Regions from separate parts of the Sporosarcina sp. FSL K6-5500 genome, predicted to be linked through region 3. Evidence: riboswitches for the same ligand, from Rfam matches in the RefSeq annotation. Region 3 holds a riboswitch; each other region holds the start of a gene.
The links. A riboswitch is a leader RNA that binds a small molecule or an ion and turns the genes downstream of it on or off. The one in region 3 is predicted to bind S-adenosylmethionine.
Positions count from the first base shown of each region.

Region 1: another riboswitch for S-adenosylmethionine. It lies ahead of MKX62_RS10465 (bifunctional homocysteine S-methyltransferase/methylenetetrahydrofolate reductase); the one in region 3 lies ahead of MKX62_RS14765 (methionine ABC transporter ATP-binding protein).
Region 2: another riboswitch for S-adenosylmethionine. It lies ahead of MKX62_RS10525 (methionine biosynthesis PLP-dependent protein); the one in region 3 lies ahead of MKX62_RS14765 (methionine ABC transporter ATP-binding protein).

Region 1 covers NZ_JBBOTP010000001.1:2,211,134-2,222,119, forward strand. Annotated here, with positions in the region: gene MKX62_RS10445 (FecCD family ABC transporter permease) at 534-1,586, opposite strand; gene MKX62_RS10450 (FecCD family ABC transporter permease) at 1,583-2,581, opposite strand; gene MKX62_RS10455 (ABC transporter substrate-binding protein) at 2,694-3,650, shown strand; gene MKX62_RS10460 (hypothetical protein) at 3,870-4,067, opposite strand; SAM riboswitch class I at 4,507-4,615, shown strand; gene MKX62_RS10465 (bifunctional homocysteine S-methyltransferase/methylenetetrahydrofolate reductase) at 4,775-6,646, shown strand; gene metE (5-methyltetrahydropteroyltriglutamate--homocysteine S-methyltransferase) at 6,692-8,986, shown strand; gene MKX62_RS10475 (hypothetical protein) at 9,229-9,378, shown strand; gene MKX62_RS10480 (NADPH-dependent FMN reductase) at 9,797-10,363, shown strand; gene MKX62_RS10485 (winged helix-turn-helix transcriptional regulator) at 10,425-10,784, opposite strand.
Region 2 covers NZ_JBBOTP010000001.1:2,226,438-2,237,423, reverse strand. Annotated here, with positions in the region: gene MKX62_RS10570 (ABC transporter ATP-binding protein) at 1-1,181, shown strand, start outside; gene MKX62_RS10565 (AI-2E family transporter) at 1,422-2,465, shown strand; gene MKX62_RS10560 (methylated-DNA--[protein]-cysteine S-methyltransferase) at 2,503-3,015, opposite strand; partial or broken gene MKX62_RS10555 (bifunctional transcriptional activator/DNA repair enzyme AdaA) at 2,999-3,632, opposite strand; gene MKX62_RS10550 (DNA-3-methyladenine glycosylase family protein) at 3,752-4,663, shown strand; gene MKX62_RS10545 (DUF2812 domain-containing protein) at 4,921-5,421, opposite strand; gene MKX62_RS10540 (PadR family transcriptional regulator) at 5,411-5,758, opposite strand; gene MKX62_RS10535 (ABC transporter ATP-binding protein) at 5,908-6,639, shown strand; gene MKX62_RS10530 (ABC transporter permease) at 6,636-7,391, shown strand; SAM riboswitch class I at 7,469-7,575, shown strand; gene MKX62_RS10525 (methionine biosynthesis PLP-dependent protein) at 7,653-8,774, shown strand; gene metC (cystathionine beta-lyase) at 8,771-9,955, shown strand; gene MKX62_RS10515 (5-methyltetrahydropteroyltriglutamate--homocysteine S-methyltransferase) at 10,002-10,986, shown strand, end outside.
Region 3 covers NZ_JBBOTP010000001.1:3,068,413-3,079,398, forward strand. Annotated here, with positions in the region: gene MKX62_RS14760 (pyridoxal phosphate-dependent aminotransferase) at 1-559, opposite strand, end outside; SAM riboswitch class I at 1,062-1,172, shown strand; gene MKX62_RS14765 (methionine ABC transporter ATP-binding protein) at 1,278-2,291, shown strand; gene MKX62_RS14770 (methionine ABC transporter permease) at 2,281-2,952, shown strand; gene MKX62_RS14775 (MetQ/NlpA family ABC transporter substrate-binding protein) at 2,970-3,782, shown strand; gene pepF (oligoendopeptidase F) at 3,950-5,782, opposite strand; gene MKX62_RS14785 (hypothetical protein) at 5,893-6,198, opposite strand; gene MKX62_RS14790 (DUF4181 domain-containing protein) at 6,421-6,705, shown strand; gene MKX62_RS14795 (hypothetical protein) at 6,920-7,363, opposite strand; gene MKX62_RS14800 (AAA family ATPase) at 7,488-8,219, shown strand; gene MKX62_RS14805 (PaaI family thioesterase) at 8,274-8,756, shown strand; gene MKX62_RS14810 (erythromycin esterase family protein) at 9,090-10,367, opposite strand; gene MKX62_RS14815 (hypothetical protein) at 10,522-10,755, shown strand; gene MKX62_RS14820 (DnaJ family domain-containing protein) at 10,770-10,986, shown strand, end outside.

The DNA of each region.
Region 1 (10,986 bases), 860 kb from region 3:
AACACGGACGGTGCTTGAAACGATTATTTCGGAGAAAAAAAAGACTATTAATTAGGTTTGAGAAAAGTTGTAGGGCATGTCATTTCCATCTTTAATTAAGTAATAAAAAATGATCTTTCATGAGTTCACATTGAACTTACGAAAGATCATTTTTTATTGTTTATTGCATATCAAAGCTGCCCTATTGAACGAAGAAGAGATGGTGGAGCCAAAAACAAAAACGTGAAGTCCGCTAGCCCCAAACATCCCATGTAGCCTCCAGGGACCATTGCCACAATTCTAGCGCACTCTGTATTTTATTCCAGACTGGAAATAGGCATAGGTGAAAATCGCTGCCAACAAACCAATACGTTTTCCGAATATAGAGTTAGTGACAGCTAGATTTGAATTATCTAGAACTTCTTTCATATCTACTAAAGTGTCTTGTCTTGTCATGGGAATAAAAAAATCTTTAACATGGAAAGCGACATGATCTATGTGCAGAATCGTCGTATGCGTTATTTGGAAATTGTCTAAACTTACTTGTCCTCTTTCTATCGACTTCTTTGTTTGATAAGCAAATAGATAAAGTAAGGTGCCCCTATTACGGCTGTCCATACACCTGCAGGCACTTCAATCGGTGCAAAGGCAACACGAGCAATCCAGTCTGCAACAACAACGAGAATTGCTCCAATGATTGCGGATAAACCTACCATTGAACCAAAGGTAGGGCCGACAATTCTTTTTGCAATATGTGGTGCGATTAACCCAACAAACCCAATACCGCCGGCAAAAGAAACGGAGGCACCCGTCAAGGCGGCACAAAGTAAAAGGAAAATAATTCGGTTCTTTTGAACTGGGGATCCAGCACTTTTCGCCAAATCATCACCAAGTTCTAAAACGTTCATTTCCCTCGTCATGGCAAGCGTGATGAAAAAAAGAATAGTAATCCATATCGCAATCATTCGAACTTCAGTCCAATTTGAACCGTAGATACTTCCAGTGATCCAAATATTCGCTTGGCTCGCCTGATGGATTGGTCCAACAAGCATAAGTACGGTTGTTCCAGCATGCATAAATGCTGAAATTCCAATCCCTATAAGTAACATTCGGAAGGGGGCAATGCCGTTTTTCCAAGATAACGTGAACACAATCGCGGCTGTAATCATCGCACCACCGAAAGCAAATAACGGCATCCAATCTTGACTCACTGTTAGCGCATTACTTTCATTTGAAAACAATGCTAGAAATAATACAACTGCAAATGAAGCTCCTGCCGTAATCCCAATGATATCTGGGGAACCAAGAGGATTTCTAGATACACTTTGCAAAATGGCGCCCGCTGTCGCTAAGCCGATTCCAACTAAAATGGCCATCATAATACGAGGTAGCCGAAATTCAAAGATAATCGTTTGATCAAAAGACTCACCAATACCCAAAATAACTTTTAAGACATTTAAAGGTGAAATGAAAAACTCACCAGAACTCATCGATAGAATAGCTACTAACCCTAAAAGCAACGTTGCAATCATCGTTGTAAACAAAGATTTCTTATCTAAAATAAACGAAGCAACATTTCCTATTCGAACTGTCACTTTATTTTTCATGCCCCAAATCTCCTTCTTGCCACATAAATAAAGAATGGAACACCGATTAATGCAGTCATGACTCCAACCGGCACTTCCTTGGGCATTATAATGTATCGGGCTGCAATATCAGATACGAGTAAGAGAATTCCACCGTATAATGCACAAAATGGAAATACCCACTGGTGTTGGATCCCGATGAATGATCGAACGATATGAGGAATAATGATTCCGATGAAGCCGATAGGACCCGCAATTGCTACAGAAATACCTGCTAATACAACTACAATAAGAGAAAAAACAAATTTTAATAGCACTACATTCTGACCTAATCCAGACGCAACATCGTCACCCATTGCTAGTAGGTTCATTTGCTTCGCCAAAACAAAGGCTACCAGCAATCCAATCACCATATAAGGCAATCCTGTAATTAATAGACCGATAGGCCGATTGGCTACGGAACCTGCGAGCCAAAATAATACTTGATCGAGTGCTGTTTCGTTAATTGTTAGGAATCCTTGTGTCATGGATGAGAATAAAGCGGAAACTGCTGCTCCTGCTAATATAAGCTTCATTGGCGTTAACCCTTCTCTGCCAATACTACTTAAAACAAAGACAATCCCGAAGGAAACGGCCGCTCCGACTAATCCGAACATCATATAAGATTGAAGGCTTTGCACTTGGAAGAACACAACCCCAATTACGACAAAGAAAACAGCACCAGCATTAATACCTAGAATACTTGGAGAGGCTAATGGATTTTTCGTTATGGATTGCATAATTGCACCTGAAGTGGCTAAACAAGCTCCAACAGCTGCAGCAATTAATGCACGTGGTAAGCGTACATTTTGAATGACAAGATGTTCAGTTGATCCGTCATTTTCTTTAAATGCGGAAAAGGCAGTGGACCAGCTTGTATCTGTATAGCCGTATACAATACTAGAAAAAAAACAAAGAATGAAAACTAAACTACTTACGATAAGAGCAATCCACTTACCCCTTGATGTATGTATCATGACTTCCTCACTTCATTGAGAATTATTTTCAATTCACTGTTGACATGAAATATATTAGCATATAGCATACTAAGTGTAAATGATTTTCATTCTCAATTAACAGGAGGAAATAATGTACATGCGAAAAATATCATCCCTCATACTTATTATGAGTATTCTTGTATTAGCGGCTTGTGGGGCTACTAAGGAGTCAAAAGATTCAGGTGAAAGTGCACAACCAGCTGATGTAGAAACATATACTGTCGATCATGCAATGGGAAGTACAGATGTAAAAGGAACACCAAAACGCATTGTAATCTTAACAAACGAAGGTGCTGAAGCCCTTCTATCAATGGGAATTCAACCTGTAGGTGCAGTTCAATCACCCGCTGAGAAAATTTGGTATGATCATATGGACATGACAGGTACTGAATCTGTGGGTATTGAATCAGAACCAAGTTTAGAAAAGATAGCATCTTTAAAACCAGATCTGATCATTGGGAATAAAATGCGTCACGAAGCAGTTTACGAACAGTTAAGCAAAATTGCCCCAACTGTTTTTGCAGAAACGCTTCGCGGGGATTGGCAGGAAAACTTTAAATTATATGCGAAAGCAGTAAATCAAGAAGAAAAAGGTAACGAGGTATTAGGTGCATACAATAATCGCGTTGAAACAATCAAGACTGAATTAGGGGATCAAACAAATAAAAAAATATCAATGGTTCGCTTTATGGCGGGAGATGTACGCATTTACCATAAAGATTCCTTCTCGGGTGTGATTCTAGATCAACTTGGATTTGCGCGCGCAGATGGACAAGATGTGGACGATTTTGCTGAAAAAGGCCTCACGAAAGAACGTATTCCAGCTATGGATGGCGATGTGCTCTTTTACTTCACTTATGAAACTGGAGATAACGAAGCAACGAAGCTTACAAACGACTGGATTGAGGATCCATTATTTAAAAATCTAAATGTCGCGAAAAGTGGAAACGTCTCACAAGTAAATGACATCATTTGGAACACTGCTGGTGGTGTATTAGCAGCGAACTTAATGCTGGATGATATTGAGGAGTATTTCTTGAAAAAGTAATTTAAATGGAATGAAATAATAAAAAGATGAAAACAGAAAACAGCCCGATGATGCGATATTTACTCGCTTCACTGGGCTGTTTTTTTATACATAATTTACTGTTCAGCTGTGGCCGAACTGCAAAAAAACTAACTAGTAAATCGTAAGCATACAAATTAAATAAAAAAGGTATGTATGGTAGGAGCCCAAACATACCTTGAAGTATCATTAATTATCCGGCTACTGGAACATCGTGATTAATAATACGATGGCTCCAAGCAGGATTGAAATCCATGCCAATGCTTTTTGTGGAGAAGCTAAACAGACTAAGCCTAAAACGAGTGCGCCACCACCTAACCAATAAGGAGCATAAAAGAACCCTATAGCCGCTAAAATTATTGCTAACCAACCAATCCAGATGCCCAAGGAAGTTTTCAAGTCAATGACCTCCCTTCAATTTGATGGGAACAACAACTGAGTAAACGGGTCGTTCGTTATTGTTCTTATAGTTTATTATATGCAGGGTTACAGAGGGGACAGTGGTTAATGGACTCATTATTAATATTATTATTATGTGCATTTAGCTCACTTAGGATGGGGGAGCAAGAGCGGCGGGTTACGCAATCAATTCTGGAAAAGGATCAATTGACAGAAGTGACTTATTGGTACCTTGATTGACCTATTTAAGCTAAGAGGGACGTAAGAATTTAAATGAAGGATGGCGAAAGGCTGTTTAGCAACTATGTTGTTTAAAGTGGCAAGCAATAGTCTGAATCTGTGAAATAAATTAATTACTTTCCAAAAAGGTGTTGCTAATTTTCCAACAATGATGTAAAGTCTGTAATAACGTAACTAAGCAAATCCAATTTAATAGTTTTTCTTATCTAGAGAGGTATAGGGACTGGCCCGATGACACCTCAGCAACCGCCATTTTATGGCATGGTGCTAATTCCAGCAAGTTGATAACACGACTTGGTAGATGAGGAGAAGACTTATTCAGATTTAGAGTCTACTTCCTTTATTCAACATAGGAAGAGGCTCTTTTTATTTTAACTAATTTTCCCATTAAGTAACATATTTTGAAGAATGATGAAGAGAGTTTCCGGAACGGGACTTTGGGAAAGTGAAAGGAGCAAGTGATAGTCGTGAATTTACTAGATACTATGAAAGAACGAATTTTGATCGGTGATGGTGCAATGGGAACTCTACTTTATTCACACGGTGTGGATCTTTGTTTTGAAGAGCTGAACTTGACACATCCAGATCAAGTGCTTCGCATCCACCAAGCCTATATAGAGGCAGGTGCGGATATTATTCAAACTAATACGTATGGTGCGAATTATATCAAGTTAGCACGTCATGGGTTAGAGGACAGTGTAAAAAAGATAAATAAAGCCGCAGTTCAAATTGCGAAAAAAGCAGCGGGTAAAAATACGTTCGTCCTTGGAACTATCGGGGGTATTCATGGATCTCGAACATCCATTGGAACAAAGGATGAAATCAAGCGCAGTTTTAGGGAACAACTATATTGCTTACTTCTTGAGGGAGTGGACGGCCTACTTTTAGAAACTTATTACGATTTTGATGAATTAACAACCGTGCTCAAAATTGCACGTGAGGAGACAGATATCCCGATTATTACGAATGTTTCAATGCATGAGGCGGGGGTGCTCCAAAATGGGATAGAGCTCATAGATGCCTTACAGCAGTTGGAGGATTTAGGTGCAGATATAGTAGGCATTAACTGTCGCCTTGGCCCTCACCATATGCTGAAGTCTCTAGAAACTGTGCCGTTGATGAAGCGTGCTTTACTTTCGGTGTATCCGAATGCTAGTTATCCAGGATATAAGGATGGGAAACTTTTTTACGAAAATGAGCCTGAATATTTCGAGAAGTTCGCACTGAGTTTTCGGAAGGCAGGAGTTAGTTTAATAGGAGGATGTTGTGGGACGACGCCAGAACATATTAGGGCCCTAGTGAAAGGACTTACAATTCGGGAACCAATTCAAGAAAAGCTTGTTAAGAAGAAGGAGGTAAAGACAGAGGTTGTGGAGTCTGAATTGAAGGAATCTCAACCCCCAACATTGCTTGAAACAGTGAGAAAAAGACATTCGATAATTGTTGAACTTGATGCGCCCAAACATTTAAACACGGGCAAGTTCTTTGAGGGGGCTCAGGCGTTAAAGGATGCAGGCGTGGATGCCATTACACTGGCTGATAATTCCCTAGCGACGCCAAGAATTTGCAACGCTTCAATGGCTTCTCTTGTTAAACAAAAGATTGGTGCAACACCTTTGGTCCATATTACATGCCGAGATCGCAATCTAATTGGATTACAGTCACATCTCATGGGATTACACACACTGGGTATTACTGAATTGCTAGCGATTACGGGGGACCCTACGAAAATTGGTGATTTCCCCGGAGCAACATCCGTTTTCGATGTGACATCCTTTGAATTGATTCAACTCATAAAGCAATTCAATGAGGGCATTTCAAAGTCTGGAAAGTCATTGCAACAGAAAACATCCTTTACTGTGGCAGCGGCCTTTAATCCGAACGTGCGTCATTTAGATCGTGCTGTGGAGAGATTAGAGAAAAAAATAGAAGCGGGAGCCGACTATTTTATTACCCAGCCTATCTATAGCACGGAGAAGATAATTGAAGTATACGAGGCAACAAAACATATTGAGACGCCAATTTACATCGGAATTATGCCGCTGACTTCATCGCAAAACGCCGAATTTCTACACAATGAGGTACCAGGCATTAAGTTGACGGATCAAGTACGTGCAAGAATGGCTTTATCTGATGGTAATCGTGAGCAGTCTACGAAAGAAGGTTTAGAGGTTTCGAAAGAATTGATCGATGTGGCGCTGGAGCATTTTCATGGCATCTATTTAATCACTCCCTTTATGCGCTATGACATGACTGTGAATTTGACGGAGTATATACACGGTAAAGTGGACGTGATTGTAGCAAGGGAGGTGGTCCAAACCGAGAGTATCGTGTATTAAAACAGGTTGAAAAAATACAATAAAAAATAAAGGGGCTAACATACAATGGTAAAAGTACAAAGTTCAACTAGTGGATATCCAAGAATCGGTGGAAAACGTGAATGGAAAAGGGCGTTGGAAAGTTTTTGGAATGGGGCAACATCAGAAGAACAGCTACTGAAAACAACGGAAACGCTTCGTTTAGAAAGTCTACAGAAACAAAAAGAATTCGGTGTTGATCTAATTCCGGTTGGAGATTTTTCATTATACGACCATGTGCTGGACACATCTATTATGTTTGGTGTCGTACCAAAACGCTTCGAGTATGCGGGTGGTAAAGTACCTTTGGAAACATACTTTGCAATTGCGCGTGGAACTAAAGATGCGGTTGCCTCAGAGATGACAAAATGGTTTAATACAAATTATCACTATATTGTTCCGGAACTAGAAGGTGTAACGCCGCAATTAGTAGAGAACCGCCCGCTCGCTTTTTATAAGGAAGCAAAAGAAAAGCTGGGTATTGATGGCAAGCCGGTTATCCTAGGCCCAGTTACATATATTAAACTGGCAAAATCTTTTGGCGAAGAGAATTTTTCTACTTTATTGCAACAGTTTACGCCGTTGTACATTGAAGTATTGAAAGAGCTTGTAGTGGCAGGCGTTGAGTGGGTTCAGATTGATGAGCCGATTCTTACAAGTAAGTTGACAGAAGAGGATTTCCAACATGTGCAAAAGGCATACGCAGCAATTCATGAAGCAGTGCCACAATTAAAGATTATCCTACAAACCTATTTTGAAAAAGTAGCTAATTATGAAGCAGTTGTTGCGCTGCCAGTACACGGATTTGGTTTAGACTTTGTTCATGGCGATTCGCTTGAATTGCTACAAAAATATGGTTTTCCTCAAGACAAAGTACTTGCGGCGGGTGTCATTGACGGTCGAAATGTGTGGCGAGCGGATCTGGATAAAAAAGTAACGCTATTAGAAGAAATTCAGTTACATGTTGATAAAAGCCGTTTGATTGTTCAACCTTCCTCTTCACTTCTTCATGTTCCTGTCAGTACGGAAACTGAAGAGAAATTGGATCCAATTATTAAAGGCGGTCTGTCATTCGCTGATCAGAAGCTAGCTGAAATTGTGCTCCTTAGTCGGGGGATTCACGATGGAACTGAAACGATTGCGACAGGACTTGAGGAGAGCAGGAACGCACTTGCTCGTCTAAATAACTCGAAGTATCGGCAAAACGTTGAAGTTAAAGAAACGATTGAAAATCTAACTGAGCAAGATGTAAATCGCTCATTGCCATTTGCAAAACGAATTATCGAGCAGCAAAAACGTTTTAATTTGCCTCTTCTGCCGACAACGACAATCGGGAGTTTACCGCAGACGCCAGAAGTAAGACAGACAAGATCTAAATGGCGTAAAGGAGAAATTACAAACGAGGCCTACGAGCAATTTATCAAAGATCAGATTGACAAATGGATTGAAATTCAAGAAGACATCGGCATTGATGTTTTGGTCCATGGTGAATTTGAAAGAACAGATATGGTTGAATACTTCGGTGAAAAGTTCGAAGGATTTGCAGTATCACAGTTTGGCTGGGTTCAGTCTTATGGTTCGCGTTGCGTCAAGCCACCACTCATTTTAGGTGATGTTGCGTTTAGTGAACCAATTACTGTGAAAGAAAGTGTCTATGCTCAAACGTTAACGACGAAGCCTGTAAAAGGTATGCTGACGGGCCCTGTAACGATTTTGAATTGGTCCTTTGTCCGAGATGACATTCCACGTTTCGACGTATTGAACCAAATTGCATTTGCACTTCGTAAAGAAATTGAAGAGCTTGAAAAGAACGGTATTCGCATGATTCAGGTAGATGAACCTGCGCTTCGAGAAGGTTTACCGTTGGATCAAGATAAACGTGAAAGTTACTTAGATGCTGCTGTCTATGCATTCAAATTGGCAACTTCTTCTGTTGAAAATGACACGCAAATTCATACGCATATGTGTTACTCGGAATTCAGCGGTATTATCAAATCCATTAGCGCGCTGGATGCAGATGTTATTTCAATCGAAACGTCAAGAAGTCATGGCGAAATTATCGCTGCATTTGAGAACAATACGTATGATAAAGAAATTGGCTTAGGCGTTTATGACATCCACAGTCCACGTGTTCCAAGCAAGGAAGAAATGAAACAAAATATTAATCGTGCACTCAAAACAATTAATCCAAAACAATTTTGGATTAATCCGGATTGTGGTTTGAAAACAAGAAAAGAAGAAGAGACAATTGGCGCTTTGAAAATCATGGTTGAAGCGGCGAAAGAAGTTAGAGAAAGTCAATTGGCTACGCTTAAGAATTAATTATTTAAGTTGAAATGAAGATTCATTTCAAATCCGCTTAGGCTACCTCAGTAAGGCACCATTGCTTTGTTATTACATGTATTCATATGTTCACAATAAAAAAGGTATCTTCCCGTGCATTAATGACGGGGAGATACCTTTTTATTGTGGTCGGGGGAATATTGGTCTGCGAAGTATATGCTCGGTTGGTGAGGGATATGATCGGTTGCGTGAAGTATTTGCTCGGTTGGCGAGGGATATGATTGGTCGAGCGAAGTATATGCTCGGTTGTCGGGATATATGATTGGTCGGGTGAAGTATATGCTCGGTTTGCGGAGGATATGATTGGTCGCGCGGAGTATATGCTCGGTTGTCGTAGGATGATTGGTCAAGCGAAGTATATGCTCGGTTGACTGGGTATATGATCGGTTGGGTGAAGTATATGCTTGGTTGGTGAGGGATATGATTGGTCGAGCGAAGTATATGATCGGTTTGCGTGGTATATGATTGGTCGGGTGAAGTATATGCTCGGTTGACGGGGTATATGATCGGTCGGGTGAAGTATATGCTTGGTTGGTGAGGGATATGATTGGTCGCGCGAAGTATATGATCGGTTTGCGTGGTATATGATTGGTCGCGCGAAGGATATGCTCGGTTACGCAGGAAAATATGATGAGCTTAGGTCAGCATTTTTACTTTTGCTTATGTGGTATCCTTTCGTATACTATGGCACTTTGAAGTGCGTACTACCTAATTTGATTTACTTGTGTATAATTAGTATAGGAAGCTGAATTACAATCACAATCATATATAATAGAGGAGTTTTACATCATGGCAATTAAAGTTAAGGCAATTATCGGTAGTACAAGTTCAACTTCATTCAACTTAAAAATAGTTGAACATATGAGAAGTCGTTATGCAGATCAATTAGACATTACACCTGTCTTTATCAATGATCTTGATATGTTTTCAATTGATATAGAAAGCAACCCATCTGCAAACGTAGTTGATTTTAAAAATAATGTAAAAGATTCAGATGCTGTATTATTTGCAGTTCCTGAATATAACTTCTCTATTCCAGGCGCAATGAAAAATGCAATCGACTGGTTATCACGTGGTGGAGATTTCACACTTAAAAACAAACCTGGCTTCATCGTAGGATCATCTATGGGAGCATTCGGAAGTATCCGTGCGCAACTCCACTTAAGAGAAATTCTGTCAAATCCGGCGTTAGCTCCTATCTTACTGCCAGGTAACGAAGTATACATCGGTTCAGTTCATGAGAAAATGAACGAAGCTGGTGAACTTACTGATAAAGCTACGATCGATTTCTTGGATTCAGTAGTATTTAACTTTATTGAGTTCTATAACAAAACAAATACTACAGTTAAAGCTTAAGAAATCTCCTGATCATCAAAAACAGACACTCCCTGGAGAGTGTCTGTTTTTGATTTATCCATTATAGTGCGTCGCTGGTATTCTGGCTAATTCTTTTCTTTTCAATATGTGTGGCATGACCGGTGCCCCATTCGTGCATAATTGCTAAGATGGGCTGTAAGCTTTTTCCGTAATCCGAGATAGAATACTCAACTTTCGGGGGGACCTGTGGATAGATGACTCTGTTAATAATATCTTCATCTTCCAATTCCCTTAATTGCTTGGTCAACATTTTTTGGGTAATCCCTGGCATTAATCTTTTTAATTCACTAAACCTCTGTGTTCCTTCAGTAAATAAATGCAGTAAAATGATTGGTTTCCATTTACCTACCAAGATACCTAAAGCTTCGTCAACTTTACATAGTTCAGGCTTTATCCCCATAATAACCTCCATTAGTATCTTTTTGTATACTATAGCACTTTGAAGTGTGTACTTCACATTTTGGTGAATTTATTCCATAATAACATATATAGTGATCCATTACTATTCGGTAAAATTTAGCTATATATGCTGAACAAATGAACACCTTTCTAAACTTTGCGAAAGAGCCTTGCAAGGGGCAGCTGAAGCCTGTCTTAGGACG
Region 2 (10,986 bases), 840 kb from region 3:
ATGTGACAATACAAGCCCAAATCTTAAATTTGATGAAAGATATGCAGCAACGTTTTGGAACATCCATCATATTGATTACCCATGACCTAGGCGTTGTTGCCGGCATGTGTGATCGTGTCGCTGTTATGAAAGACGGGGAAATTGTGGAGACCGGAACGACGGAAGAAATTTTTGATAACCCAAAACATTCCTATACAAAGAAACTGCTCAATGCCCTTCCTCGCCTTGACGAGAAAAAGAAGCCTAAACGCACTCCTTTACGTACCATTGGTATAGAAAAAGGGAAACCCCTGCTAGAAGTGAAATCACTAAAGCAGCATTTCGACGTTGGGAAAGGCAATATAGTGAAAGCCGTGGACGATATCAGTTTTCATATCAAACCCGGAGAGACGCTCGGTCTTGTTGGCGAGTCGGGATCAGGTAAGTCAACGACCGGCCGCGCCATTTTGCGCCTTCACGAACCGACAGACGGAGATGTCTTGTATCAAGGGATGGCCATTAACCGGCTTTCGAAAAATGAAATGAAAACGATGCGGCGCCATATGCAGATGATCTTTCAGGATCCGTACTCTTCACTTAATCCACGCTTTAAAGTGCTTGATATTATCGGTCAAGCATTAGACATTCATCGGTTGAGTAAAAATAAAGAGGAACGAAAAAAGAGGGTAGAAGAGTTGCTTGTTATGGTCGGACTCGAACCTTCCCATGCAATGCGCTATCCACATGAATTTTCCGGTGGACAGCGCCAAAGAATTGGTATTGCACGTGCACTTGCCGTAGAACCTGACTTCATAGTATGCGACGAACCGTTATCCGCACTCGATGTTTCTATCCAGTCGCAAATTGTGGAATTACTGGAAGATCTTCAGCATCGGCTTGGACTCACCTACCTGTTCATTGCGCACGACTTGTCTATGGTTAAGCACATTAGTGACCGGGTCGCAGTTATGTATGCGGGGAAAATTGTTGAGCTTGCCGAAAGCGAAGAGTTGTACTCTAACCCACAGCATCCCTATACAAAATCGTTACTCTCAGCGATTCCAATTCCTGACCCTAAAATAGAATCGAAGAAAAAACGAACGCTAATGGAAGATCAAATTGAGGAGGATAAATATCAACTATTGCAATCTGAGCTAATCGAGGTTTCAAAAGGACATTGGGTAGCCATCCCTATCAATTAAAATATGTTTCAAACTTCATTTATTGCAACAACTATAATATAATAAAACATGAGCTGAGGAGATATAACCTTTTCCTGTGTATAACTCCTTTTTCACAGCTAGTGCTGCATATTCGTTCGTAAGCTATTTTTTAAAAGAGATTTTCTAATTTATAATCTCTACAAATCATGGCAATACTAACAATGAAAGGTCTCATTTCTCGTTTTCACTTGTAATTATTTATGAAGGAGCTAAAGTCATATGAATGGGTTATTAGACATTTTCGAGAAAAAGGGACCACGGCGTATTCTTATTTTCGCTTTGATTATTTTAATTCTTTACAGCGTCAAAAGTATGATGAATATTATATTGCTTACCTTCATTTTCGCTTTTTTGTTGGATCGACTTATTGAGTTTACGCTCAAACGTGTACATTTTAACCGCAAGCTGCTAGTCATTCTCCTGTATACAGTGATTGTTGGCTTACTGACAGTTGGTGTTGTTAAGTATTTGCCTATAATCACAATGGAAATCAGTCAAATTATTGTAAGAATTACAAACTTCTATTCCACACCTCATGATAGTGTACTGCTCACCTACTTAGAATCCGTCATATCTAGTAATCAAATTGCAGCCTATTTGGAAAATGGTTTTTCATTTTTGTTAAAATATTTCTCTGATATTAGTAAAACAAGTATTCAAGTCATACTTGCCCTCGTATTAAGCTTATTTTTCCTGCTAGAAAAACCACGGTTAATAGAGTTTACAAACAAATTTAAAGATAGTAAGATTGCTCCCTTTTACTTCGAAATTGAGTTCTTTGGTAAAAAGTTCACGCGTACATTCGGAAAAGTGATTGAAGCCCAATTTATCATTGCAATTGTTAATACAATATTGTCCGTGATCGTATTACTCATACTCGGATTCCCACAAATAATCGGTTTGGGAATTATGATTTTCTTTTTAGGACTCATTCCCGTTGCCGGGGTCATCATTTCACTTGTCCCTCTGACGATAATTGCTTTTACAATCGGAGGATTCCTGAAAGTTGTTTATGTTCTCATTGCAGTTATGATTATTCATGGCATTGAAGCATATATCTTAAATCCAAAACTGATGTCCTCCAAAACAGATTTACCCGTTTTTTACACGTTTATCGTACTGATTTTCTCACAAAACTTCTTTGGCGTCTGGGGACTCATTATCGGTATTCCCGTGTTTGTCTTCCTACTTGATATACTTGATGTCACGAATAAAGAACCTGCGAATCACATACCTGTTCCAAAAAGCAAAAAGACAAGGTGAGATTAACTTCTCCCTTGTCTTTTTTTATGTCGAAACACTATCTTTCCAGTTCTAGAAGTTGCTCTTTCATCTCTAAACCGGCCCTGAAACCACCTAACTTACCACTTTTCGCAATGACACGATGACAAGGAACAATAATTAAGACCGGATTGGCACCAATAGCGGTTCCAACAGCTCGTACCGCATTCGGCTTTTCAATCCGTTCTGCAATTTCCGAATATGAAACAGTCCGTCCGTACGGAATTTCTTGCAAGGCCTTCCAGACAATTTGTTGAAAAGGAGTACCGTGAAGATCGATTGGCAATGCAAAATCCCTGCGTCGCTCTTTCAAATAACCCATTAACTCAACTGCGTGTGGCTGTAAGATATCCGCTTCTTCTATCAGAACATGACTTGGAAGCCGTTTGTTCACCCACGCTTCCAGTTCTCCGAATGGTGCATTCGGGGTACCTATATAGCAAAGCCCCTCTGTCGTCGCAGCTATATACATATTCCATTGTGAGTGATTAAGTAATGTCCAATACACGTTATTTTTACTGTTCTTCTCCACTAACCTCTACCTCCTTCACTAGTTTTCGATATTGTTTTGGTGTTTGTCCAGTTTTCATTTTGAATAGCGTGATGAAATAGGACGGATTACGAAGCCCCACGCTTACCCCAATTTCAGCAATGGATTTATATGGATTTATCGGTTGTAGTAAGTTCAGACATCGCTTTCGTTATTCTGATCTTTTGGATATATTCAACAGGCGTCAGCCCCGTGATTCTTTTAAATGTTCGCTGTAGGTGATAAGGACTTCCATGGCACATGTCTGCAAGTATTTCTAACGTCAATGGCTCCTGAAAATGCTCGTTTATATATTCTCCAATTTGGATAGTCCATTCTTCATCAGGTAAACGCAGCCCACCCGGCTTACAGCGTTTGCAAGGTCGGAATCCATCCGCTAGCGCTTCCGCCGCATCATTGAAAATACGGACATTCTCTTTTTTTGGATCTCTTGATTTGCAAGATGGTCGGCAAAAGATACCCGTCGATTTCACGGCATAAATGAAGATTTCATCAAACCTTACGTCGTTATGTCTAATTGCTTGCCACTGTTCGTCAGTCAACTGCCTGACTTGTTGATGATCGCTCACGGAATCACCTCTTTCTCTTACCCTAAGTATACCCCCTCTATTTCCAAAATAAATGCTTTTCAGGACGTAACAGCAAGATAGCGAAACTTTTCCACCTGGGATTATGGTACAACTAAACATATAGATAAGATGCAGAGGAGATTTTTAAAATGCTAGTTAATCAACAAGATCATTTGATAATAGCCGTTCCGAAAGAGTTCAATTTCAAAGAAAATATCAGCTATATGTCCAGGTCAAACAATGAGTGTATGTTTGAAATCCGTGATGGTAAAGTGATCAAGGCAATTCCAGTTGGGAATGAGATTCTATTAGTCGAAGTCAGCGAAAATACAGAGGGTAACCTTCTGGTTCGGTTTATAGAAAAATATACACCGTCTAACGATAGCGTCCGGGATATGGTCGTCCATTATGTACGTGATTGGTTCGATCTCGATACTGATTTGAAACCTTATTATGAGATGGCGAAAAGGGATCCATTGCTTCAACAAGCAGTAAGTGAGTTTTACGGATTGCGAAACATCGGAATCCCTGACCTGTTTGAAGCGTTATGTTGGGGAATTCTTGGACAGCAAATCAATCTGACATACGCATATACGTTGAAAAGGCGCTTTGTGGAGACGTTCGGAAATTCGATTGAATGGGAAGGACAGTCATACTGGATATTCCCTGAACCAGAGTACATTGCGAAGCTTACAGTCGAGGATTTATCGTCATTAAAAATGACCGTAAAAAAATGTGAGTACCTGATTGGGGTTGCACAGCTTATCGCAGATGGAAGCCTATCCAAAGCTCAGGTATTGGAAACTGGGAACTTTAAGGAAGCGGAAAACATGCTTATCAAAATCCGTGGAATTGGGCCCTGGACCGCAAACTATGTCTTAATGCGCTGTTTGCGTTTCCCAAATGCATTCCCAATTGCTGACGTCGGACTTCATAACGCCATCAAACATTTGACAGGAGCAGAAGAAAAGCCGACGAAAGAAGAAATTTTAAAGCTTGCTGCACCATGGGAGAACTGGGAGTCCTATGCGACGTTTTACTTGTGGCGTTTTCTTTACTAAGATCAAGTAATTTCATGATTGGTTATTCAATCACTTCCCCTTGGAGATAAAATAGAAGGGCAAACTCAAATTGTTTGCCCTCCACTTTTTCATTAAATCATCTCGCTTTATTTACCAAGGGGGTTTATCTTCATTCGATAATCCAATCATATATATAGAAAAGAATATCGCTAAAAAAGCAGTTACAATCAAGGTTGTAATGACGATTGGTGAATGAATTTCAAATAGTACTTGCTGAAATAAGCATCATTTATTAGTCAATAAAAATCAATTTTTCTCTTCAAGGAAATAAAAACGTACAAGTACAAAAGAATAACAAGCATAATGATAACCGTCATAATTATTTGAGTCAACTGACCTTTCCACGTCAAAAACAATCCAATTTGCGATGTTAAAAAGATTATAAATAATATCAGATAAAATTTCATCATCCGCTGAAACGTTTCTTTTACTGACTCACCATCAGAGTAAATCTTTTTTACCCCTGACTCATTTGCTTCTGTACGAAAATAATGAAATTGCTTTAGAGCGCTGTCTACATATTGCCAACCGGCATCTTTACATAGTTGCATATACACTTCATTCGCATCCCGGAAATCAATTTGATAGACATATGATTCATTAGGATTTTCATCGAAGGTATAGGTAAATAATCCATACTTTTTAAAATGAAATCCTTGGCGTGACATATCCGTCAGCCACTGCTCTTCTTTATCAACACTCGAAGCAAGAAAAATCTTGAACCTTTTAACAGTCATCTTCTTCGCCCTCCATTTCTTTTATGATGCTCCTGGCGTTTTTCACAAGTGATTCAAGCCTCTTAAACTCAAGCTGAAGCACTTCTTTACCTAAGGGTGTCAGCTGATTATACTTGCGGCGTTCTGCATCATCTATGTCTACTTTTTGAATGATTTTCTGCTTTTCTAATTTTCCTAGTGCTCCATATAATGTCCCGGGACCCATTGTAACTTCCCCCTGACTTATTTTTTCTACGTCCTGCATAATGGCATATCCATGACGTACTTCCCTTAAGGACAGTAAAATATAATATGTTGCCTGCGACAATGGTAAAAAACTTTCTGGCTGTTTTATCATTCTTTCACCTTCTCACTATATCGCTTATCGCTATATCGATTAACGATATAGTAACAAACATTTTTTGGAATTGCAATAGATTTTCCTTGCATGACAAAACTACCTAGATTAGAATTATTATAAATAAGAAACTGGTAGGAGAGAATGTAATGTCCAATTTTTATAAACCCGCCCTACACTTTCATGACGCCAATTATTCCATTGGTGACGTACATATTTTAAAAAATATTACGGGCTCCTTTCCGGAAGGGAAAATCACAACGCTCGTCGGCCCTTCTGGAGCAGGAAAAACAACATTGCTTAAATTATGTAACGGGCTGATCTCATCTACTTCAGGAGATATTTTCATTCACGATAAACTCATTTCCACATATGAACCCGTTGAACTACGCCGCCATGTCGGAATCGCACTTCAAAGCGCACCAATGATTAAAGGCACCGTCTATCATAACTTAGCTCTCCCTATGGAACTTCAAGGTAAAAAATTGCCTGAACAGGATGCCATTAAAATTCTAGAAGACGTCGGATTAGATGTGCAATTTTTACATCGTAAAACCAATGAATTATCCGGTGGTCAGCGTCAAAAAGTATCCATTGCTCGCACACTAATCAACCGCTCTGAAATCCTATTACTGGATGAAATCACATCCGCCTTGGACCGAACATCTTTACATGAAATCGAAGAATTAATCGTCAAGATTAACCGGGTGTATGGCACAACCATCATCTGGATAACACATAATTTAGAACAAGCCTTATCAATTGGAGATTACACTTGGGTTCTAATGAATGGTCAAGTCATTGAAACTGGCGAAAGTGACTTATTGAAATCACCAACAAATGAATTTGTGAAGCAGTTTGTGCAAGGAGGCGTAGAATGAGCTATCTTACGTTATCCATTACACTTATATTTGTAATCATACCTTTACTACTATCAAAGACTCTACGTTTAGATTTGGAAAAAGACACAATCATTGCGACAATTCGGTCCATTATCCAATTGCTTATGGTCGGCTATATTCTTAAATTTGTCTTCGATTCTGAAAACATATTGTACATTTTGTTAATGGTTACATTAATGATTGCAGCGGCAACACAAAACACCCGTAAGAAAGGAAAAGCAATCAAGGGAATCACTTGGAAAATCGCGGTCACATTACTTTTTGTAGAAGTACTAACCCAGAGTATTCTACTAGGCTTTCAAATCGTACCGCCAACCGCACAATACATCATTTCAATTAGCGGCATGGTGATTGGCAACTCAATGGTGCTATCAATCCTATTCCTTAACCGGTTCACAGCTGAGATTGAAACGCATCGTGATGAAACCGAACTCATCCTTTCTCTCGGTGGAACGCCAAAACAGGCCATTCATAGACAACTCATCAACGCAATCAAGGCAAGCATGATCCCGACAATCGAAAGTCAGAAGACAATGGGCTTGGTTCAACTTCCAGGTATGATGAGTGGTCAAATCATCGCAGGTGCGGACCCCATCCAAGCGGTTCAGTTCCAATTGCTCATCATATTCCTATTATTGACGACCGCTGCAGTGACAAGTGTATTGCTTGGCTTTTTATCATATCCAAGTCTATTCAATCAACGGATGCAGCTGCTGAAAGACAGATTTTAATAATTCGCTCTTGTTTTATTTTCCATGTCATGATAAAGTTATTGAAATTGTTCTTTTCACATAATTCCATAATTTGATTCTTATCAAGAGAGACCGAGGGATTGGCCCTATGACGTCTCAGCAACCAGCCTGTTCAGGTACGGTGCTAATTCCTTTAGGTGTTCATTTCCCTAGAAGATAAGAAGATAGTCTACGATATTTCGGGGACCCTCTTCTTATAGAGGGTCCCCTTTTGTAATCTAAAAGAAAAGGGTGACTACAATGACAAAACAAAGTTTGAATACAATCCTAGTCCAATTAGGCAACAACAGTGATCCGAAGACGGGCGCTGTCAACCCTCCGATTTATTTATCAACTGCGTACAAACATAAGGGGCTCGGTCAATCGACTGGCTACGACTACACACGGACAAAAAATCCAACCCGCTCCATATTGGAAGATGGAATTGCAAACTTAGAGAGCGGTGATGCAGGGTATGCATGCAGTTCTGGTATGGCGGCGATTCAGCTTATCTTAACGCTGTTCCGTCCTGGAGATGAATTGATTGTCCCAGAAGATATTTACGGTGGCACATATCGCTTGCTCGAACAGTATTCCGACGTTTATTCAATCGGTACAACGTATACGAGTTTCGCCGATGTGAACGAGACCGAAAAGTTGATCACTTCGAAGACAAAAGCGCTCTTCATAGAAACACCGACCAATCCACTCATGCAAGAATTTGATATTCGGCAGTATGCAGAACTGGCTCAAAAGCATGATTTACTGTTGATTGTTGACAATACATTTTTAACGCCTTATTTCCAGAGACCGATTGAATTCGGGGCTGACATTGTCATGCACAGCGCAACGAAATATATCGGTGGACATAACGATGTCCTCGCGGGACTTGTCGTTGCAAAAGGTGAAAAACTTTGCGAACAACTTGCCGCCAACCATAATGCTATCGGCGCAGTCCTCTCCCCTTCCGATTCTTGGCTAATCATCAGAGGGCTGAAAACACTGCATTTAAGAATGAAACAGCATGATGAAAACGCGAAAATAATCGTCAATTATTTGAAAGATGAACCACTTGTTACGGACGTTCTCTATCCAGGAAAAGGTGGAATGCTATCATTTCGGCTGAACGATAGTGAATCGGTCGGGCCATTCCTTGAAAATCTGCAGCTCATTACATTTGCGGAAAGTCTTGGTGGAGTGGAAAGTTTCATCACTTACCCTGCAACGCAAACACATGCCGATATTCCTCGTGAAGAACGAATACGACGTGGCGTCTGCGACCGACTTTTACGTTTCTCTGTCGGAGTCGAAGAGGCTGACGATTTGATCGCAGATTTGAAGCAAGTGTTTGCAACTTTGAATAGCGGGGTGCTACAACGATGAGTTTGAATAAAGAACGGTTGGAAACGACTATTATCCATGCTTCGACCCGCGGAGATTACGAACAAAAAACAGGTGCTGTCAACGTTCCTATCTACTTATCTTCAACGTTCCATCAGGAAAGCTTCGATGCATTCGGGCCGTATGATTATAGCCGTTCGGGCAATCCAACGAGGGATGCGTTGGAAAAAACGATTGCCTCACTAGAAGGCGGTTCGCGCGGATTGGCCTTCGCTTCCGGAATGGCTGCCATCTCAGCTACATTTATGCTCCTTTCTTCGGGTGACCATATCGTGGTTACCGAAGATGTCTACGGCGGCACATACCGATTCGTAACCGAGGTATTACCGAAATTCGGTATCGACCATACTTTTGTAGATCTAGCGAATGTAGATGAAACCGCACGTGCAATCCGTCCAAATACAAAAGTGATCTATATTGAAACACCATCCAACCCGCGTTTGGGCATTACAGATATTGAAGCGATAGTTGACCTTGCAAAATTGAATGACTGTCTGACGTTTCTCGACAACACATTCATGTCGCCACTTTACCAGCGTCCACTAGATCTTGGAGTTGATATCGTTGTTCATAGTGCTACCAAATTTTTATCGGGGCATAGCGATATCATTGCTGGGCTAGCGGTTACAAAGGGGGAAGAACTTGGCAATCGATTGGCATTCATTCAAAACTCTTTCGGCTCTATTCTAGGCGCACAAGATTCTTACGCGTTAATTCAAGGAATTAAAACGCTAGGTGCCCGTTTAACACAGTCATCCGAATCGGCGAGTAAAATAGCCTCGTACTTGAACGACCACCCGTTAGTAGAAGAGGTGTTTTATCCAGGGTTAGCAAGTCATCCAGGACACGTAATCCACTCGAAACAATCGACAAGTCCAGGCGCTGTCTTATCTTTCCGTTTGCCAAACAGAGATGCAGCAAAGGCCTTTGTTGAAAACGTTCGGATACCCGTTTTCGCAGTAAGTCTAGGCGGAGTTGAATCAATTCTCTCCTATCCTGCAACGATGTCCCATGCCGCCATGCCTAAAGAACAACGGGAGAAACGTGGTATTACCGATGGTCTGCTACGTTTTTCTGTTGGACTCGAGCATGTCGATGACTTGATTGCCGATTTTGATCAAGCCTTGATTAAAACAAGTGAAAAAGTTGCCATACCTAATTAAGTACCATTAAAGAAAACATTATTATATTGGAAAGAAGGAATTTAAATTGACAAAACCTATAGCCGAACAAACTTTGACGAAAGCACCATTTAAAGCAGATCACGTCGGGAGCTTTTTAAGACCAGAACGCCTAAAGCAGGCTCGTTTGCAAAGAGAAACCGGTGATATCACTGCCGAGGAATTACGCACAATCGAAGACGAAGAAATTACAAAGCTCGTCGAAAAACAAAAAGAAGCTGGACTAATTTCTGTGACAGACGGAGAATTCCGCCGGAAATGGTGGCATTTTGACTTCCTTTCTGGCTTTGACGGCGTTGAGTTTTTCGAAACAGATAAAGGACTCCAATTCAATGGTGTTGTAACGAAAGCACACGGCATTAGAGTGACAGGAAAAATTGGGTTTAGCGACCATTACATGATTGAACACTTCAAGTTCCTGAAAAGCATCGCAGGTAATGCAGTTGCAAAATTCACGATTCCAAGCCCGAATATGCTGATTCACAGAGCGACATTCGAAGAAGGCATCTATGCAAATGATGAAGAATTATTTGATGACTTGGTTACTGCCTATCAAGACGTAATTCAAGCACTGTACGATGAGGGATGTCGTTATCTTCAAATCGATGACACGTCATGGGCTTCCTTCTTGTCGGAAGAAGGAAGGGAAACATTGAAAGCGAAGGGGCAAGATCCTGACAAACTTGTACAACTATCCGCACGGGCCATCAATGAATCCATCGCGAAAAGGCCTGCCGACTTGCTCGTGACGATGCATATTTGCCGCGGCAACTTCAAATCGACCTATTTTTCTAGTGGTGGCTACGAGGATGTATCCGAAACAATTTTCGGCGGATTAGATGTTGACGGTCTTTTCCTTGAGTTTGACGACGAACGCTCCGGCAGTTTTGAACCGTTGCGCCATGTCAATCGCCCTGACCTTTTCGTCGTATTAGGCTTGATCACCTCTAAATTCGGCGAATTAGAGGCCCCTGAACAGCTTAAAGCAAGAATAGCAGAGGCCACAAAGTATG
Region 3 (10,986 bases):
AAAATGGAAGTGTGGCTGTTGCGCTTGTTGGGTTATTTGGATAGTTCAAATACATTAATTTTGCTTGCTTCTTTTGTTCATCGGAAAGAGCAGAGTAATCAGGTAAAAAATCGTTTTCTGCAAGTAATGGCATTAAATCGTATTTAATATTGGCTAAGCTTACACTCGATAAATAATCGGGATATCCCGGATCCGGCAATAAAAGTAATTCATCTTCGTTCATAATCGCGAGGGGTAACTCGACCAATCCAGGTTTTGTTCCAAATAGAATCGCTACCTCTGTTTTAGGATCAATATGAACATCGTATTCTCGTTTATAAAAGTCAGCAACAGCCTGTTTTAATTCGGCAGTCCCTCTGAAAGGGGAGTATCCATGTGTTGTTGGATCTTCGACTGCTTCTTGGAGTGCTTTTATAATATGTGGAGGTGTCGGTTGATCGGGATTTCCACGCCCCAAGTTAATAACGTCGCGTCCTTCAGAAAGTGCTTCTTGTACGTTTCGAACAAGTGATGCGAAAAAGTGCGGTGGTAGGTTCTTGAGTCGATTTGATAGTGCCATGTAATAACCTCTCTTCTATGTAATCCAATCTTTATTGTAAAAGAGTAAGATAGTATAAGTTTTTCACTTGGAGCAATGTCTAGACTCCAGCGCTTGTCGGGTCTACCAAGGCGCTTGCGCTTTTCTTATTGTCTAGCTCCAGGAGCCAGCCGCTCGGAGGCCCACAGGAAGTGGGTCACCTAGCCATTGCCGCAGGACGCGGCGTACTTAGGCTAGGTTCCTTGAAAAGCAATCCAGCTATGTGGCAAAGAGCGCCACGTCGTGCCTGCAAGGATGCAGGTATGCAGTCGTTGCGACAGGACGTCGCGCTCTTAGACTGCCTTCCCCTGGATTGACTTATGCCTGTCGCGTCTAGACGGCGCCTTCCGCTTTTCTTATTGTCAGTATACATGGAATGAAATGAAAATGATAATAAATTGTTATATATCAGAACATATTATGTTGACAATCTTATTGAGACATACTAATATGAAACTTATCAATCAAAATAATTACATAATGGTACTTATCAAGAGAGACTGAGGGATAGGCCCGATGACGTCCAGCAACCCCTTGCGTAATGTAAGGAAGGTGCTAACTCCTACAGAGTGAATTTCATTCTGAAAGATGAGCTGAAACCTTTTTATTTTCGGTGCTTCTTTCATATATGAGAGAAGCATTTTTATATGGTCAGACATCTGAGATTTCGTACTTCTATTTATAGAAAGAGGAGAATTGCATGATTCAAATTCAAAACGTATCAAAAGTATACAAAACAAAAGAGAGAATCGTGACTGGTGTTGATAATGTCTCACTCGACATTAACACAGGAGAAATTTTCGGAATCGTAGGTTACTCAGGTGCAGGGAAGAGTTCTCTTATCCGTTGTCTAAATTTGTTGGAAAAACCAACGAGCGGAACGATCTTAGTAGATGGATTAAATTTGATGAAGTTACGGGGGAATAATCTCCGTCAGGCACGTCTGAAAATAGGAATGATTTTTCAACACTTTTATTTAATCAGCCAAAAGACAGTATATGAAAATATAGCATTTGCTTTACGGGCAGCCAAAACGCCTGCCAATAAAATAAACGCTCGGGTAACGGACTTACTAGAAATGGTTGGCCTCTCTGATAAACGGGATGTTTATCCTGCGCAGCTGAGTGGTGGCCAGAAGCAGCGGGTAGGTATTGCCCGAGCACTAGCGAATAATCCTTCAGTGTTACTGTGTGATGAAGCAACATCTGCATTAGATCCAAATACGACGCTATCTATTTTAAGGCTGTTGAAGAAAATAAATAAAGAATTGAAGATTACAATCGTTCTAATAACACATGAGATGAATGTCGTGAAAGAAATTTGTGATCGCATGGCAATTATGCAAGATGGAAAAGTGATTGAAGAAGGACAAGTATATGATATATTTTCAGATCCTCAAGAAGAATTGACGAAAGAATTTATTAGTAGTGTTGTGTCATTTGATGTGCCGTCAATGATTTTGAGCAAGTGCACGGGCAAACTGGTCAAAGTCATGTTTAAAGGTGATGTCGCAGGCGATGGAATTATCTCAGATACTGTGCAGCAATTTACTATACAAGGTAATTTCCTACACGGCTCCATTGAATATATTCAAGAAAGGCCACTCGGTACTTTCCTGATGGAACTAAAAGGCGAGGATGACGAAATAGAAAAGGCAATTGCCTATATGTCATCACGAGCTGCTCAAGTGGAGGTAATTGACAATGGGAATTGATTTACAACACGTTATAGAGTTAATGCCTGATATTACAAAAGCATTTGGGGAAACACTTTATATGATAAGTATTTCTCTCGTTATCGCACTTGTTATTGGGCTTCCGCTAGGGATTTTGCTGTTCACTACCGATAAAGGCTTATTTTTAGAAAATCGGGCATTGAACTCAGTTATTGGCTTTATCGTCAATATGGTCCGTTCTGTGCCGTTTATTATTTTACTCGTCGCGTTAATCCCTTTAACGATTTTAATAGTAGGTACTCCGATTGGCCCTGGGGCTGCTAGTGTTTCATTATCTGCGGCAGCAATCCCTTTTTTCGCAAGAATTGTGGAGACTTCACTAAGAGAGATTGATAAAGGTGTTATCGAAGCTGCAATCGCTGTTGGTGCAACTCCGTGGATGATTATCAAAGATGTACTATTGCCTGAAGCAAAAACAAGTATTATTCAAGGCGTGACACTTACAGTAATTAGTTTAGTCGCCTATTCAGCAATGGCTGGTGTTGTTGGTGGTGGCGGAATCGGGGATTTAGCAATTCGATTCGGCTACTATCGTTACGACAATACAATAATGGTAGTGACCGTGGTGATATTAATACTATTTGTACAAGTAATTCAGTTTGCAGGAGATCGGATTTCAAAAGTAATTGATAAACGATGATGGGGAGAGAGAAAATTATGAAAAAGTTTCTATTAGTTGTATTAGTACTTGTAGTTGGAACCGCACTAGCTGCTTGTGGTGGCAAAGAAAAAGCTTCGGATGAAAAATCTGTGAAAATTGGTGCAACCGCTGGACCATATAGTGATATGTTGAAAAAGGCGATTATTCCTGGACTTGAAGAAAAGGGATATAAAGTTGAACTAATTGAGTTTAGTGATTATATTCAGCCGAACAATGCCCTGGCAAGTGGCGATATTGATGCAAACCTGTTCCAAAACACGACTTATTTAGAAAATGTCGTTAAAGAAACGGAAGCTGAATTATCACCACTTATTATCGTACCAACAGCTCCAATGGGCATTTATTCGAATAAATTTAAGACAATTGAAGCTATTGAGGATGGAGCAAAAGTTACCATTCCAAACGATCCTGTTAATGGAGCCCGCGCCCTTTTAGTGTTACAGGATGAAGGTCTAATTGAATTAGATCCAAATGCAGAAGTGCTAAAAGTATCTGAAAAAGATGTAACAATGAATAAGAAGAACTTGGTGTTTCAGCCAATCGAAGCGGGTCAGCTTCCACGTTCAGTTGACGGTACTGATTTAGCGGCAGTTCCTGGAAACTTTGCCTTGGCTGCAAGTATGAATTTATTAGATGCGCTAGCACTAGAGGACATGCTTGATATATACAGAAACGTAGTTGCAGTAAAAACGGAAAACATTGATAAGCAATTTGCTAAAGATATTATTGAAATAGTAGAATCAGCAGAATTTGAAAAAGTAATTGATTCAGATTTTGAAGGCTTTGGTAAACCAGAGTGGATGAAGTAAAATCTAACTAGCAACGTCAAAAAGCTGACGAGACCATTACGGTTACGTCAGCTTTTTTTGTTCTTCCTGCCTAGGAAATTATAAAATCTGGACAGTGGATAACCTGCGAAAGCTGATATTTCACGTCTAGACTCAAGCGCCTCTGAACAGGCGCTTGCGCTTTTTTTTTATTGTGAAACGTTAGCCGTTTCGTTTGCCTCAATTTCTTCCGTCAACACAACTAGCTGATCAATCAAATCACCGATATAAGCGATTGTGTCACGCAATGGTTTTTCTGTTGTAATATCGACACCTGCCATTTTTGACAGTTCAGCAGGGGATTTTGTACCACCAGCTTTCAATACTTCGAGCCATTCATCGACAGCAGGCTGACCTTCTTCAAGGACACGTTTAGATACTTGAGTGGAGATTGTGAGTCCAGCACTGTATGTGTATGGATACAAGCCCATGTAGTAGTGTGGCTGACGCATCCATGTAAGTTCCGCGCCTTCATTAATCTCCACATCATCTCCCCAGAACTCTTCAAGCACGCCGCGTTTCAAGTTGTTCAATACACCGGCGTTGACACTTCCGCCTGCATCAATGCGTTCATAGACTTTTCGTTGGTAGGCAGCTTCTAGTAAGTGCGTTACAAAGTTATGGTAGTACGTGCGTGCAACGATTGATGAAATGACCCAACGCTTGAATTTCGGATCATTTGAGTTTTCTAATAGGTGGTTAGCCACGAGCATTTCATTCATCGTCGAAGGTGCTTCGATGAAATACAGGGATGGGCGTGCATTGAATACGTTTTGCTCTCGATTTGCATTGTAGAAATGACCCGCATGCCCTAATTCATGAGCTAAGACGAATACATCATTCATACTACCTGTCCATGAAATAAGGATATATGGATGGTTGCCATAAGGGCTGGAACAGAATGCTCCTGTTGATTTACCTTTGTTTTGAGCGAAATCAATCCAACGTTCTTTGTATGAACGATCCACCATCTCCATGTAATCAGTACCCATTATAGCAAGGGCATCATCAATATATTTCTTCGATTCATCTACGGTGATTTTTGGTTCGTATGTTGGATCAAGCGAGATTTTCAAGTCGGCAAACGTCATTTTATCAAGTCCATGGACTTTTTGCAGAAGTTTCGCGTACTTTCGCATATGCGGTGCAAGTTCTTTTGTGATTAAATCAATTTGACGGTCATACATGGATTTATCGACTTCTTGGGTGAATAATAAGTAATCGAAAATCGAATTATACCCTCTTAGGTCAGCTGTTGTTTTTTCCGTTTGTAAATGCATGTCATATGTTTTTGCAGTTGTATGTTGATAGTCTTTTAACTTAGCTGAGAATGCATCGAATGCAGCACGGCGTTTGGCGGTATCCGTTTCGCCCTCCCAGTCACCTTCGAAGGACACATAGCTTAACGGATAACTTTTCCCGTCGACTTCGAAATCATCAAATGCCATATCCACCATTTTTGTCGTGTTATACAAGCCATATGGCCCGGCAAATGTGGAAGAGAAGGCAGCTAAAGTTTTCTCAACTTCAGGATGCAATTGGTACTCTTTTTTGCGAATCAATTTCTCCAAGTAATTTTTAAAATCACCTGACTGTTTCATTGCATCTTCCAAAACATCAATGGGTAATTCAGAAAGTTGACTGTTGACGAATGATAGTTTGCTGTTTATTTTCGCGGCAGTGGAACCAAACTTGCTTGAGCGCATTTGTGCTTCGTCATCCGTTTGGTCTGTACTTGATGACAAACTCGTATACGTGCCAACAGGAACCACTTTTTCATAAACAGCCGCAAAGCCTTCCAATGCCTCTATTACTGATTTAGCATCTCTAATGTTGCCATTGAATTTTTCGGCAAATGCATCGACTTCTTTTACCAATTCAATTATCGCAGCATCATATTCCTCTTCTGTTTTGAAAAGGTCTTGCAGATTCCATGTTTCTTCTGTCTTTACTTCTGAACGCAGCGGCATACTCTTTACCAATCTAATCTCTCCCTTTTATTACGGATGTCGAACTAAATAATAGTATATAGTAGAATAGGGTAAAAGTAAAAAAACAAATCCCTTTTTTGACAACTTTCAGATAGTATGTGTTATTTTTGCTTTTTTGAAAGACGTTCGATTTCATCTGTTAGGATAAAAGCAAGATCATCATTGCCGAAAAGTTGTAGGACATCCAGCATTGTTTCGTTATCAATGTCGATTTCTTCTTCAAATTTAGCTTCCTCAACTATTTTCTTCATCGTCTCATTTTCTTGTTGGTCTGGGTATGCACGGCTATATAACTCATGCGGGTTCACTTCATTATTAGCACACCATTGTACAAACAACCGAATCATTAGCTGCTCATCTTGTTGATATTTTTGAATGACTTGTTCATCGATGTTTTTAAATTCCATGTTAGTTAGCTCCTTTAAAATACTCTTCCCATAAGTATATACGAAATGTGAAACTTCTAAGGAATATAGACGTAAGTATAAATATAGAACAACAAATTAGTTAAGAGTATCAGTCTATATATGTTGAAATAATGAAACCAATTGATTTCGCTATGAAGTTAGGTGCCTTCGAATCATTTGTTCACTATAATAGTTCATTTCAAGAATGGGGTACAAGAAAAAGTGAAAGAACTAATTATCATTGGTATTGTGTTAATTATCGCAGTGTGGCTGGGAGAGCGATTTCTGAAAAGAAAGCTGCATATAACAAAGAAGACAAATACTATGGATGATCGCGCAAAAAGTCTTCAATTTTTCGCGTTGGCAATCCTGATGATTGGTTTTGTTATTAGTTCTATCATGGGCTCCGTGACTCTAGCTACAAAGTATGAAAATTTTAACTTTGTTTATTTTTTTGGACCTTATCTGATTTTAGTATCTATGGTGAGAGGATTTATGGATTGGTAATTCAATAAACCTTCAAAACAATGGATTCTACAAATCTATACCATATTTCTTTTGTTCATATTAATGATAGCTATTTTTTTGATTGATCAACTTAAATAAACATATAAGAAAAGCGCTTGAGTCTAAACAATGCTCAAGGAGAAAACTTATATTTTATTGTCTTTTTAAAAAGGACAAGAATAGAATGACTATCTTGCCCCCTGTATTGGATAGGTTAAATTTTATTGCTGATGAGAAAATGAACAATCCAATCCACATCTAGTGGACCGTCAACTACTTCGTAATAGAGTGAAGAGTTTTGGATGATTAGATCTTCATTTACAATAATGCTAAAGTTGTCTCCATTACTATCTGTTAAATTAATAATGAACTGATTGATATCATCAACCTTATTAATTTTTTCAGGTTTTAATTTTCGGACATGATAATCTTGAAGGAATTCAAGTAAGCTTTCAATTTCAGATTCATCACTTATATTCCAAATTTTGGGGGAGGAACCTGAAAGGGATGGTTCCGAAAAGGTCATTACACTAAACTGAGATTCCGTGGTGCCAAGAACCTTCGTAACCTCTTTCTTGTCGTAGCCTAGGAAAAGTTGAGTCATTGCATATGTGCCTATAATCATAATGCCAATCGATAATAGTGCTCTTATTTTCATGTTCTATTCCTCCTGTAATTCATTTCTTTAGTATACGCGGATGAAGATGTACGGGATCATGCTTGTACATTAATAATCTATGCAGAATCACACGGGGAAATTAGTAGAAAGGGGTTATAATCAAATGTTTTTGAAAAAAATAACGCTTCTTCATAAAGAGTCACTTTCAAAGGAGGAGTATCCATTTTCTATACCCTCAATTCAGTCGCTAACGGAGTTGGATTTAACGAATAGTGTTACATTTTTTGTTGGGGAAAATGGTTCAGGGAAATCGACATTACTTGAGGGAGTTGCGGATTTATGCGGGTTTAATTCGGCGGGTGGCGGTAGAAACAATACATATGCAGTAGATGAGTCTGAAAGTGCATTAAGTGATTATCTTCGCTTGTCATGGATGCCGAAAGTGACGAACGGATTCTTTTTACGGGCTGAATCTTTTTATCATTTTGCTTCACACGTTGATGAAATGGCAAAAGAACCCGATGGCTCCTATCATGCTTACGGAGGGAGATCACTTCATCATCAGTCTCATGGTGAATCATTTCTGTCACTATTTCTAAATCGATTCAATGGAAAGGCAATTTACTTACTCGATGAGCCGGAAGCCGCATTATCACCGCAAAGGCAGCTGTCGTTTCTGCGTATTATGCATGATCTTGTCCGGGAAGAAAATTGCCAGTTCATCATTGCAACGCATTCGCCCATAATTTTAGGCTATCCTGATGCGACAATCTTGAGTTTTGATGATGGAGAAATAAAGGAAACCGAATATGAAATGACTGAGCACTATCAGATCACAAAATATTTCCTGGATCATCGTGAAAAGTTTCTGAAAGATATTTTAGAGGATGAATAGATTGTCGGAATGTTATAATGATGACGTAGGAATGTGGAATGGGGGAAAAGGGATATGAATAATGAAGTAGTACATGCAATTCAAGATGACTATCCGGAAGATTTCGCTTGGTGTTTTGGTTGTGGGCGCTTAAATGAAGATGGTTACCATTTCCGAACGTGGTGGCAAGGGGAAGAAACTGTAACCTATTATGAACCGTCACCGAAGCATATTGCGATACCAGGATTTGTTTATGGCGGTCTAATCGCATCATTTGTCGATTGTCATGGGACTGGTTCGGCCGCACTTGCATTGCACCGGAAAAATGGGCATGAGCCAGGCAGTGGAGAAGAACCACCACGTTTCGTCACAGCGTCATTAAACGTGAATTATATGAAACCAACTAAACAAGGTACTTTGTTAAAAGCGGTTGGAAAAGTGGAAGAAATTCATCCGAAGAAGTTTAAGGTATCTGTTGAAGTATTTGCGGATGACACAGTTGTTGCAACAGGAGAAGTCGTTGCTGTTATCATGCCAGCAACATTCGCAAATAAGTAATGGAGTAAATAAATGTGAAAAGCTGATTGCTATGTGCAGTCAGCTTTTTTATGAATTATAAAATAATAGATGATATGAAACCGAACTCGTTGTTGCACGAAAAATGGGACGTGAAAATGTCTATCGTTTGGAGAGCCACTGCGGAAATTGCAAACACGGCTTACTTTCTACGAACAGTTTTGGAACAATAAAGTAGCAATATTTAAAGATATTGTTGAAAACAATCAAAGAGAAAACTAATTAAATTGGGTTCAGCAACTACACTATTAAAATGGAAATAAAAATCGTGATTAATTCATCAACCACGATTTTTATTCTTCCGCTATCATAATGTCATATATCAGTAACCGTTACCCCTAGATTCAGCGGTTCCAGTGCTTTTGTTTGATCAATAAATATAAAAGCATCATATCGATTTCCGATTTGAGTTGGTACATAGTTTCCAAATTTCTCGTATTCAGGGTTGTAGACGACCCCAATTGCTCTATGGCCAATCCAGCTGGTGAAATAGTGTCGGTTATCTTCATTGAAAACGAATAGTTTATTGAAAGCGCCAGACTTGTGTACTAAATCTTCCCATGAATGTTGACGAGCAGGAGGGACTTCTATTTTCTCGAAAGGTACTCCCCATTGTTCAGCCGCGATGACGGTGCCCCGATGCGTTCCGAATCCTACTGCATAGACATCTTCTTTCATAAATTGTTCTCGCAGTAATTGACCGACGTTGAGCATTCCGTCCTCCTGCATTGTTGTTGCACGGGCGTCTCCGATATGCGTATTATGTTCCCAAACGATGATCTTTGCATTTTCTCCATAATGATTCATTACTTCATTAATCGCTTCAACCATATGTTCATCACGAATATTCCAGGAAAGTGCGTTGTCTTGGAGCATGGCACGGTAATATTTTTCGGCATTTTTAGTTACGAGTGCATTCACTTTTAAATTTAAAGTGGTTTCCTGATCGTCTTTATAGTGTTTATTGTGCGAGCGAATGGACGATAATAAATCACTCACTTCGTCAATGCAAACTTGTGAAAAGTGAGCTGTGGAAATTGCATAATGGTCTGGCATACCGTTGAAAGGTTCGAAGCAGGAAAAAGCCTTTTTAGCTAGTTCAAGATCGGCACCCGCGGGATTGAATTCTGTTAAGTAACGGATAATTTCCTCCATCGATTCCCAGAGACTATACATATCGATTCCGTAAAATCCGATTTTTTGATCGGGAATCCTCTTGTCATTATGCATTTTCAACCAGTCGACAAACTCCGCAACCTCTTCATTAGCCCACATCCACGTCGGCCATCTGCCGAAAGCTTTCAAAACTTCGTGTGCATCATCTTTACTTTCGCTATATCCTTTTATATAGCGATTAACATGCTGAGCGGACGGCCAATCACCTTCGACCGCGATGGCTGAAAACCCTTTCTGTTCAATTAGCATTTTGGACAGCTTAGCCCGGACTGTGTAGAATTCTGATGTCCCATGGCTTGCTTCTCCTAATAAGACGATTTTTGCATCACCTATGGCTTCGATTATTGTTGAAAGATCCGCATCAGATTGAAACGGGAGTGCATAATTTTTAACGGCTTCCTCAAGTGTGAACTTCAATTGGATAACCCCATTTCCTGCAATGTATTATGGAAGTATACCCAACTATTCGCATCGTAGCCTATGAAAGTTAAACAAAATGAATTGAAATTGTATGACAGACAATTGCAATAATGTACAATTGAATTAATTACATGACTAAGGGGCGATTGAAATGCTAGAGGGAGTTATTATTGTTGGGCTTGTGATGAGTGTGCCAATCATTGCTATTATTACGGATCATCAAAGAAGAATCGTGAAAATTAAAGGGGAATTCATGAGGGATGAGATTGAACTAGAAAAACTAAAACAGCAAAACTTTATCATGGAAACTGAAAAGATGAAAATCGAATTGGAACAAATGAAACTGGATTATACATCTGGAAAAAATGAAATTATAAAAATATAAAGGAGGGGGAGTGAATGGGTATGAGCAACGATAAATTAAACCCACCATACAACGATCTAATCGGGGATATTTTAAAAGAATATACCAAAAAAGGCGGCATGGATAATTTAGCGGGCCATGGGAAACCGTTATCACAAGAGTACTTTTCGGGTGATACGTTCCAGCATTTTCAGCGAATCGCTAAAGATGCCGGATATAAACCACATTGGTTAAATCTACAGCATGAAATTC